One region of the Promicromonospora sp. NPDC023805 genome, then DNA from elsewhere that is predicted to be linked to it. Evidence: riboswitches for the same ligand, from Rfam matches in the RefSeq annotation. Region 1 holds a riboswitch; each other region holds the start of a gene.

Region 1 (2,191 bases):
CCTGGTGGTGGTCCGACGAGCTGTACACGATGCACGGGTGGAAACGGCACGAGGTCCAGCCGGGCCTCGAGGCGCTCCGGTCCCGTAAGCATCCCGACGATCGCGCCCGTGTGGTGCGGGCCGCCGCCGAGGCCCTGCGGACGGGTCGGCCGTTCGCGTGCGCGCACCGGATAGTGGACCGCAAGGGCCGCACACGTTCGGTGGTCGTCATCGGCCAGGGCCGACGCAGCGGCCCCGACCGGTCGCCGGAGCTGGTCGGGTACGTCATCGACGTCACGCCCGTCCAGAAGGAGGCGCTGGCGCGCAGGTCCGAGGCGGTCGTCACCAGGGCCTTCGTCAGCCAGGCGGTGATCGAGCAGGCCAAGGGCGTCGTCATGGCGGTACGCGGGGTGAGCGAGGAGACCGCCGGTCAGCTGCTGCACGAAGCCGCCCAGCGGGTCGACATCCCGCTCCGGCTGGCCGCCGACCAGGTGATGGCCGGGCTGCGGGCCGATCGCGAGGGGGCGGATCGCGAGCGGACGGGCATCACGCAGGAAGCCCTCACACGTGCGTTGGACGGCGTCGAGCCGGTGGGGCGGCCTCGCGGGCACGACCCCCTGCTCACCCGGCGGCCGCGCAAGGTGTCGGCGCGCACGTCCGGCTGAACCTGCGACCGGATGCCCGGCCCGGTGATCCCCGGCCGGGCATCCGACGGGTCAGCGCGCGGCGCGGCGGGCGGCGAGTCGAAGTGCCGCCGTCGACGCGCCCTTCGAGGCCATGCGCTTCGCGAGCACCGCGGTGCCGGCGGCCACGGCCGCGAACACGGTCGCCTGCACCAGGTCCAGCTCCGGGTCGTCCGCCTTGCTGGGCGCGTCGTTGCCGGTCACGCCTTTCCAGATCATGCTGACCGCTTTCTGCGCGACCCAGCCGGCCGCGAGCGTCAGGGCGAGGGTGCCGACCTTCTCGGCGAGTGTCTGTTCCGTCTCAATCTTGGCCATTTCCACACGGTAGCGCTCGACCGGCCAGTAGGCTGGCCGGACACGACAGGGGAGCGCCACACGGCGCTGAGAGTGCGGAACACCGCAGACCCTTGAACCTGATCCGGGTCAGACCGGCGGAGGAAGTCGAGGCACGATGTTGCGTCTTTCCGGTGCTCACGCGGGCACGATCCAAGCTGGTCCGGCCGCCGGAGCGCTCTCCGTGGCGCTCCTGCTCGCCGGCTGCGGCGGCTCTGGTTCCGGTGGCTCTGGGTCCGATGGTTCCGGGGCCGGCGCGGGCGACCCGGCGGCGTCGGGCACCGTGACCCTCGTGACCCACGACTCCTGGGCGCTCGACGAGAAGGTGGTCGAGCGGTTCGAGGAGGAGTCCGGGCTGACCGTCGAGGTCAGTGCGGCGGGCGACGCCGGAACCCTGGTGAACCAGCTGGTGCTGACCAAGGACGCACCGCTCGGCGACGCCGTGTTCGGCATCGACAACACCTTCGCCTCCCGCGCGCTCGAGGCGGGCGTGGTCGAGGAGTACACCCCGGCGGACCTGCCCGACGGCGTCGAGCAGCTGGGCGGGGCGCTCACCCCGATCGACCAGGGCGACGTCTGCGTGAACGCGGACGAGGCCTGGTTCGAGAAGTCGGACCTCGAGGTGCCGAAGACGCTCGAGGACCTGGCCGACCCGCAGTACCGGGACCTGCTCGTGGTGAGCAACCCAGCGACGTCGTCGCCCGGGCTCGCCTTCCTGCTGGCGACCGTCGGGGCGTTCGGCGAGGACGGGTTCGAGGACTACTGGACGTCCCTGGTCGACAACGGCGTCAAGGTCGCCGACTCGTGGGAGGACGCCTACTACGTGGACTTCTCGGGTGCGGATGAGGGCGGCGAGCGCCCGCTCGTCCTGTCGTACGCGACGTCGCCGGCCTTCACCGTCAGCGAGGACGGCTCGGAGTCGACCACCAGCGCGCTGCTCGAGACGTGCTTCCGGCAGGTCGAGTACGCGGGAGTGCTCGCCGGGTCGGACAACCCGGAGGGTGCTCAGGCGTTCGTCGACTTCCTGCTCGGCGAGGACGCCCAGGCCGCGCTGCCCGAGTCGATGTACATGTACCCGGCCGACCCCGCTACCGAGCTGCCCGCCGACTGGGAGAAGTTCGCACCCCAGGCCGAGGCGCCGTTCGAGGTGGCGCCCGCCGAGGTGAGCGAGCACCGCGACGAGTGGATAGAGCGGT
Region 2 (2,191 bases), on a different contig from region 1:
GCGGCGAACGAGGTGTGCGTCGACGCGTTCCACGACGGCGCCATCGGCTTCCTCGACATCGTCGACACGGTGGCCGCGGTGGTGGAGGCGCACGCGACGACGGACGCCGGCGACGCGGCTTCGGTCGAGGGCGTCCTGGAGGCCGACGCCTGGGCCCGCGCCCGGGCGGCGGAGCTCCTCAAGTCGGCCTGACGCTGCCGTCTCCCGGTCCCTCTCCTTCGAGGCCTAAGTTGCTCCGCTCTGAGACGATTCAGAGCGGAGCAACCTAGACCTCGAAGGGGTGGATCGACCGACCCATCAGCCGAGGGTGCGGGTGGCGAAGCTGTGGTCGACCGGGCCGTGGCCGTGCCAGGGGCCGGGCGTCGTGCCGGTGCCGCCGATGAGCAGGTCGTCCGCGGCGCGCAGGGCTTCCGTCAGGTAGTCCTTCGCCATGCGTACGGCGGGCTCCCACCCGTCGTGCCGGGGGCGCAGGACGGCGCACGCCGAGCTGAGCGTGCAGCCCGTCCCGTGGGTGTTCCGCGTGGGAATCCGCTGGGCGGTCAGGGCGACGACGCCGTCCGGACCCGCGAGGTGGTCTACCGACTCCGCCGATACCAGGTGCCCGCCCTTGACCAGGGCGAACCGTGCCCCGAGCTTGAGCAGCGCACGCGCCTGGTCGGCCGCCTCACCGTCGTCCCGGGCCTGTTCGGCGCCGAGCAGCACGGCTGCCTCCGGCAGGTTCGGCGTGACCAGGTCGGCCAGCGGCAGCAGCTCGTCGCGCAGCACGGCCTCGGCGTCGGGCGCGAGCAGGCGGTGGCCCGACGTCGAGACCATCACCGGGTCGAGCACCACGTAGGGCGCGCGCCCGGCGCCCCGCAGGTGCCGCAGCGCCGCCGCGACGGCCCGGGCGACGGCGGCGTCCGTCGTCATGCCGATCTTCACGGCGTCCACCGCTACGTCGGCGAACAGGGTCTCGAGCTGCGCGGTCACCATGTCGGCTGGCACGGGCAGCACTCTGGTCACGCCGGTCGTGGACTGGGCGGTCAGCCCGGTGAGTACCGCGCAGCCGTAGCCGCCGAGCGCGGCGAACGTCTTCAGGTCGGCCTGGATCCCCGCGCCGCCGGAGGGATCCGAGCCGGCGATCGTCAGCGCCACGGCGGGGTGTCCGGGCGGCCGGGTCCGGACGACGGCGTCGTCGGGCAGGAGTGAGCCCATGAGGCGTCCCTTCGCTAGCACTACCTAGATCAGGTTCCACGGGTACGTCTCAGCCGGGCTGGTGCCCGGCGCCCCGCGCCATTTCGGCCCCACCCTACCCAGCGGTCCGTCCGGCCCTGTGCTGCGGTCCGTCCACGAGCAGGTCGATCATGCGCCGTCGGCCGGCGGAGCAGCGCGCGGCCGCCCGACCAGGTCACAGCTTGGACCAGGCCTCGCTCAGCACGCCCCGCAGGATCTCCTCGATCTCGTCGAACTCGGTCTGCCCGACGGTCAGCGGCGGCGCGAGCTGCACCACCGGGTCGCCGCGGTTGTCGGCGCGGCAGTACAGGCCTGCCTCGAGGAGGGCCGGAGTGACGTACTCGCGCAGCAGGCGGTCGGCCTCGTCGCCGGCGAAGGTCTCCCGGGTGTCCTTGTCCTTGACCAGCTCGATCGCGTAGAAGTACCCGGCGCCGCGCACATCGCCCACGATCGGTAGGTCGTGCAGCCGCTCCAGGGTGGTCCGGAACGCCCGAGCGTTCCGCTTGACCCGCCCGGTCAGGTCCTCCGCCTCGAAGAGGTCGAGGTTGGCCATGGCGACCGCGGCCGAGACCGGGTGCCCGCCGAACGTATATCCGTGGCCGAAGCTCGTGGACCCGGTGGCGAACGGCTCGAACACGCGGTCGGAGACCAGGCACGCGCCGATCGGGGAGTAGCCCGACGACATGCCCTTGGCGCAGGTGATCATGTCCGGCACGTAGCCGAAGTCGTCGCACGCGAAGATCGATCCGATGCGGCCGAACGCGCAGATGACCTCGTCCGAGACCAGCAGGACGTCGTACTTGTCGCAGATCTCGCGCACCCGCTCGAAGTATCCGGGCGGCGGCGGGAAGCAGCCGCCGGCGTTCTGCACGGGCTCCAGGAAGACGGCGGCCACCGAGCCGGGCCCCTCCATCTCGATGAGCGTCTCGATCTGGTCGGCGGCCCACCGGCCGAACGCCTTCGGATCGTCGCGCAGTCC
Region 3 (2,191 bases), on a different contig from region 1:
GCTGGCACTACGCTCGAACGTATGACACACCTGCGATGGGGCATCCTGGCGGCCGGCGGGATCGCCTCGGCCTTCACATCAGACCTGAACGACAACGGCTTCACCGTGCAGGCGGTGGGGTCACGGTCCCTGGAGAAGGCGCGCGCCTTCGCCGACCGCTTCGGCATCCGGACGGCGCACGGCTCGTACGAGAACCTCGTGAACGACCCCGAGGTCGACATCGTCTACATCGCCACGCCGCACCCGATGCACGCCGAGGCCGCGAAGCTCGCGCTGGAGGCCGGCAAGCACGTGCTGGTCGAGAAGCCGTTCACGGTCAACGCCGCCGAGGCGCGCGAGATCATGGAGCTCGCCGAGGAGAAGGGCCTCGTCGCGCTCGAGGCCATGTGGACCCGGTTCCTCCCGCACATGGCGCGCGTGCGCGAGATCATCGCTTCCGGTGTGCTCGGCGAGGTCCGGACCCTGATGGTGGACCACACCCAGGACCTGCCGGACGACCCGGCGCACCGCATCAACGACCTGGCACTCGGCGGCGGCTCGCTGCTCGACCTGGGCATCTACCCCGTCTCGTTCGCCTGGGACCTGTTCGGTGAGCCGCTCACCGTGCAGTCGCACGCGACGTTCAAGGAGACGGGTGCGGACGCCACCATCGCCACGATCTTCGGTTACGACGGCGCCCGGGTCGCCACCACCATCTCGGCGTCGGACACCAAGGGCCCCAACCGGGCCTCGATCCTGGGCACCGAGGGACGCATCGAGATCGACGCCGTCTGGTACAGCCAGACGACGGTCCACGTGTACGACGCCGAGGGCACCGAGACCGAGACGTTCACCGCCGAGATCACCGGCCGCGGCATGCAGTTCCAGGCCGCCGAGGCCGAGCGCCTGGTCGCGGCCGGCGAGCTCGACAGCCCGCTCCTCCCGCGCGCGGAGACGGTAGCGATCATGGCGACGCTGGACACGATCCGCGAGCAGATCGGCCTGAAGTACCCGGGCGAGTAGCCCCACTGCCGGCACCCCCTTCGAGGCCTAGGCTGCTCCCTTCTGAACCGTTTCAGAGCGGAGGAACCTAGGCCTCGAAGGGGGTGCGCTTCCGGATCTGCCGTGCGGAGATGTAGCGTGTGCTCGCCAACGCGGGGAGCTCGGGGTAGCCGGGCTGAGAGGTATGGCCTGGGCATCGCGCCCGACGCCGTCGACCCGATCACTTGAACTGGGTAATGCCAGCGGAAGGACGTGCCTGACGGCGCGGGCGTTCGGTCGATGCCGTCCCCGAAGGGGGACGCGGCGGCGCCTCTGTCAGGAACCGGCGACCTCTGGTGTGCCCGTGCACGGAGGTCGCACACATGCTCGCCGAGATCCAGGTCTCTCCCCGCCCCAGCGGCACGCCCGACGCGAAGTACGCGTACGTCGACGCCGCCATCGCCGTCATCCAGGCGTCCGGACTCACCTACGAGGTGGGCGCCATGGGCACGTTCGTCCAGGGCAACCCCGATGAGGTGTGGGCGCTGCTGCGCGCCGTCCACGAGGCGACGATCGAGGCGGGCGCCGAGGGCGTCCAGTCCAACATCAAGGTCAGCGAGACCGCCGACGCCGGTGGTCCCACCATCTCGGAACTCATCACCAAGTTCCGGGCGTGAGCACGGGCGTTCGGCGGTGGGGGGCGCGGCGGGTGATCGCCCCGCTCCTCACCGTCGTCGTCCTGCTGGCCGTCTGGGAGGCGGCGGTGCGCCTGACCGGCGTGCCCGAGTTCGTGCTGCCCGCGCCGTCGCAGGTGGCGCTGACCGCCGTCGAGGTGGCGCCGCTGCTCGGCCCGCACGTCCTGACGACGCTCACCGAGGCGGTCGCCGGCCTCGTGCTCGGCACCGTCGCGGGCCTTGTCCTGAGCATCCTGGTCACCGCCTCGCGTGTGACCGGCGACGCCCTGTACCCGCTGGTCGTGCTGACGCAGACGGTGCCGGTAGTGGTGCTCGCGCCGCTGATGATCCTGTGGACGGGCTTCGGCCTGCTGCCAAAGATCGTCCTGGTGGCGCTCACCGTCTTCTTCCCCGTGCTCGTCTCGGCGGTGGGCGCGATGCGCGCCGTCGACGCCGAGCACGCCGACATGGTGGCCGGCCTGGGCGGCACCCGCCTGGACCAGTTCCTGCTGGTCCGACTGCCGGCGTCGATCCCAGGGGCGCTCGCGGGCCTGCGG
Region 4 (2,191 bases), on a different contig from region 1:
AGTCGCTGGTGCCCGTGTAGTGCTCGTCGGGCAGGTTCTCGTTGGTCATGGTGCTCACCGACGCCAGGCGCGGCGAGACCTTGGCGCCCTGCGGCCGGTACAGCCTGGCCCGGGTCTGGAACGCGTTCGGCTCGAAGCCCGCCCTCGCGACGAACGTGTCGGTGAACAGGGCGGCGTCGGTGTCGCCCTGGCCGTTCAGGGAGGTGCGGTGGATGTCGCCGACGCGCCCGTTGGCGGGTGCGAAGTCGTCGCCAGACGCCCAGCGGCCCATCACGAACCACTTGGTCCAGGCCCCGTCAGCCTTGCGGCCGCGGAACTCCACCTCGACCCAGGTGCCCGTGGGGGTGTCGGCGTTCCAGGAGGGCACGGCCTGCTTGATCGGGTACCCGGTCTCGACGACGGGCGAGGTCCACGTGCCGGTCTCGTACGTGACGGGCGTGCCGTCGCCGTACGGGTCCGTGTAGTCCACGAGGTCACCGCCGCGGGGCAGGATGAGCCCGCCGTGGACGTCGAACCGCAGTCCGTCGCGTTCGCCCGCGAGCAGCTCCCGGCGCCCGTCCCACGAGGTCAGGGTGATCTGGTTGTCCGACGCCGTAGGGCTCACCTCAGCGCCCGCCGCCGACACCGCACCCGCCACGATCCCTGTTTGAACCACGAGAGCCCCCGTAGCCGCCAACGCGAACGCCCTCGTTCGCAGGTTGTTCCGTACCGGCATTCCAGCCTCCATGTCCCGGGCTCCCTGCTGGGGTGAGCGAGCCGTCGGGCCTTGCTTATCACGGTGGGCGGCGGGGCAGAAGGAAAGTGCCGGACAGTGCTAACCTCGGCGGCGATCCCACGGGTGCCTCACGCAGGGGCTGAGATCGGGCTGTACGGCCCGGGACCGTTGAACCTGTCCGGTTAACACCGGCGTAGGAAGCAGGAGTCTCATGATGGAGAAGTCCCAGTCCCGCACGCTCGCTTACCAGTACGAGCGCGACCACGAGCACGACGGCGGGTACAGCACACCGCAGGACGACACAGGTCTCCGGGTGCCGGTCACGGAGATCACGCTGGCGCCGTCGCCCGACGGCGCCCCGAACGAGCCGGTCCGGGTCTACCGGACGCAGGGCCCCGGTTCCGACCCGGTCCGCGGCCTCGCGCCGGCCCGCGAACCCTGGGTCGTGGCGCGCGGAGACACCGAGGAGTACGACGGCCGCCATCGGGCACTGGCCGACGACGGGCGCGGCGCACTGCGCCGCGGTGCCGCCAGCCAGGAGTGGCAGGGAGAACGACGTCGGCCCCGCCGGGCGCTCCCCGGCCGGACCGTGACCCAGATGCACTACGCACGCCAGGGCGTGATCACGCCCGAGATGCGGTTCGTCGCGGTGCGCGAGGGCTGCGACGTCGAGCTGGTGCGCAGCGAGGTGGCCGCCGGCCGGGCGATCATCCCGAACAACGTGAACCACCCGGAGTCGGAGCCGATGATCATCGGCAGGGCGTTCCTGGTCAAGGTCAACGCGAACATCGGCAACTCCGCCGTCCACAGCTCCATCGCGGAGGAGGTGGAAAAGCTCGAGTGGGCCACCAAGTGGGGCGCCGACACCGTCATGGACCTCTCCACGGGCGACGACATCCACACCACGCGCGAATGGCTCATGCGGAACTCGCCGGTGCCCATCGGCACCGTGCCGATCTACCAGGCCCTCGAGAAGGTCGACGGCGACGCCGGCGCGCTCACCTGGGAGATCTACCGCGACACGGTGATCGAGCAGTGCGAGCAGGGCGTCGACTACATGACGGTGCACGCGGGCGTGCTGCTGCGATACGTGCCGCTCACCGCCGACCGGGTCACGGGCATCGTCTCGCGCGGCGGGTCGATCCTCGCCGGCTGGTGCCTGGCGCACCACCAGGAGAACTTCCTCTACACGCACTTCGACGAGCTCTGCGAGATCTTCGCCCGGTACGACGTCGCCTTCTCGCTCGGCGACGGCCTGCGGCCCGGATCGCTCGCCGACGCGAACGACGCCGCGCAGTTCGCCGAGCTCGACACGCTCGCCGAGCTGACGAAGCGGGCCTGGGCCTACGACGTCCAGGTGATGGTCGAGGGACCTGGACACGTCCCGTTCCACCTGGTGCGCGAGAACGTGGAGCGGCAGCAGGAGCTCTGCGACGGCGCCCCGTTCTACACGCTCGGCCCGCTCGTGACCGACAT

What was found. Region 1 has a riboswitch for thiamine pyrophosphate ahead of AB0F70_RS18775 (thiamine ABC transporter substrate-binding protein). Riboswitches for the same ligand answer to the same signal wherever they lie in the genome.
Region 2: it holds a riboswitch for thiamine pyrophosphate, as region 1 does, so the genes downstream of both, thiD (bifunctional hydroxymethylpyrimidine kinase/phosphomethylpyrimidine kinase) here and AB0F70_RS18775 (thiamine ABC transporter substrate-binding protein) in region 1, are expected to answer to the same signal.
Region 3: it holds a riboswitch for thiamine pyrophosphate, as region 1 does, so the genes downstream of both, AB0F70_RS15610 (thiamine-binding protein) here and AB0F70_RS18775 (thiamine ABC transporter substrate-binding protein) in region 1, are expected to answer to the same signal.
Region 4: it holds a riboswitch for thiamine pyrophosphate, as region 1 does, so the genes downstream of both, thiC (phosphomethylpyrimidine synthase ThiC) here and AB0F70_RS18775 (thiamine ABC transporter substrate-binding protein) in region 1, are expected to answer to the same signal.

The regions. Positions count from the first base shown of each region.
Region 1 covers NZ_JBFAAH010000019.1:93,670-95,860, reverse strand. The annotation lists gene AB0F70_RS18785 (PAS and ANTAR domain-containing protein) at 1-644, shown strand, start outside; gene AB0F70_RS18780 (DUF4235 domain-containing protein) at 696-977, opposite strand; TPP riboswitch at 1,015-1,119, shown strand; gene AB0F70_RS18775 (thiamine ABC transporter substrate-binding protein) at 1,114-2,191, shown strand, end outside.
Region 2 covers NZ_JBFAAH010000020.1:46,515-48,705, forward strand. The annotation lists gene dxr (1-deoxy-D-xylulose-5-phosphate reductoisomerase) at 1-192, shown strand, start outside; gene thiD (bifunctional hydroxymethylpyrimidine kinase/phosphomethylpyrimidine kinase) at 298-1,194, opposite strand; TPP riboswitch at 1,184-1,280, opposite strand; gene AB0F70_RS19110 (aspartate aminotransferase family protein) at 1,388-2,191, opposite strand, start outside.
Region 3 covers NZ_JBFAAH010000014.1:147,559-149,749, reverse strand. The annotation lists gene AB0F70_RS15615 (Gfo/Idh/MocA family oxidoreductase) at 22-1,002, shown strand; TPP riboswitch at 1,125-1,249, shown strand; gene AB0F70_RS15610 (thiamine-binding protein) at 1,344-1,637, shown strand; gene AB0F70_RS15605 (ABC transporter permease) at 1,634-2,191, shown strand, end outside.
Region 4 covers NZ_JBFAAH010000002.1:286,063-288,253, reverse strand. The annotation lists gene AB0F70_RS04730 (C39 family peptidase) at 1-655, opposite strand, end outside; TPP riboswitch at 827-932, shown strand; gene thiC (phosphomethylpyrimidine synthase ThiC) at 927-2,191, shown strand, end outside.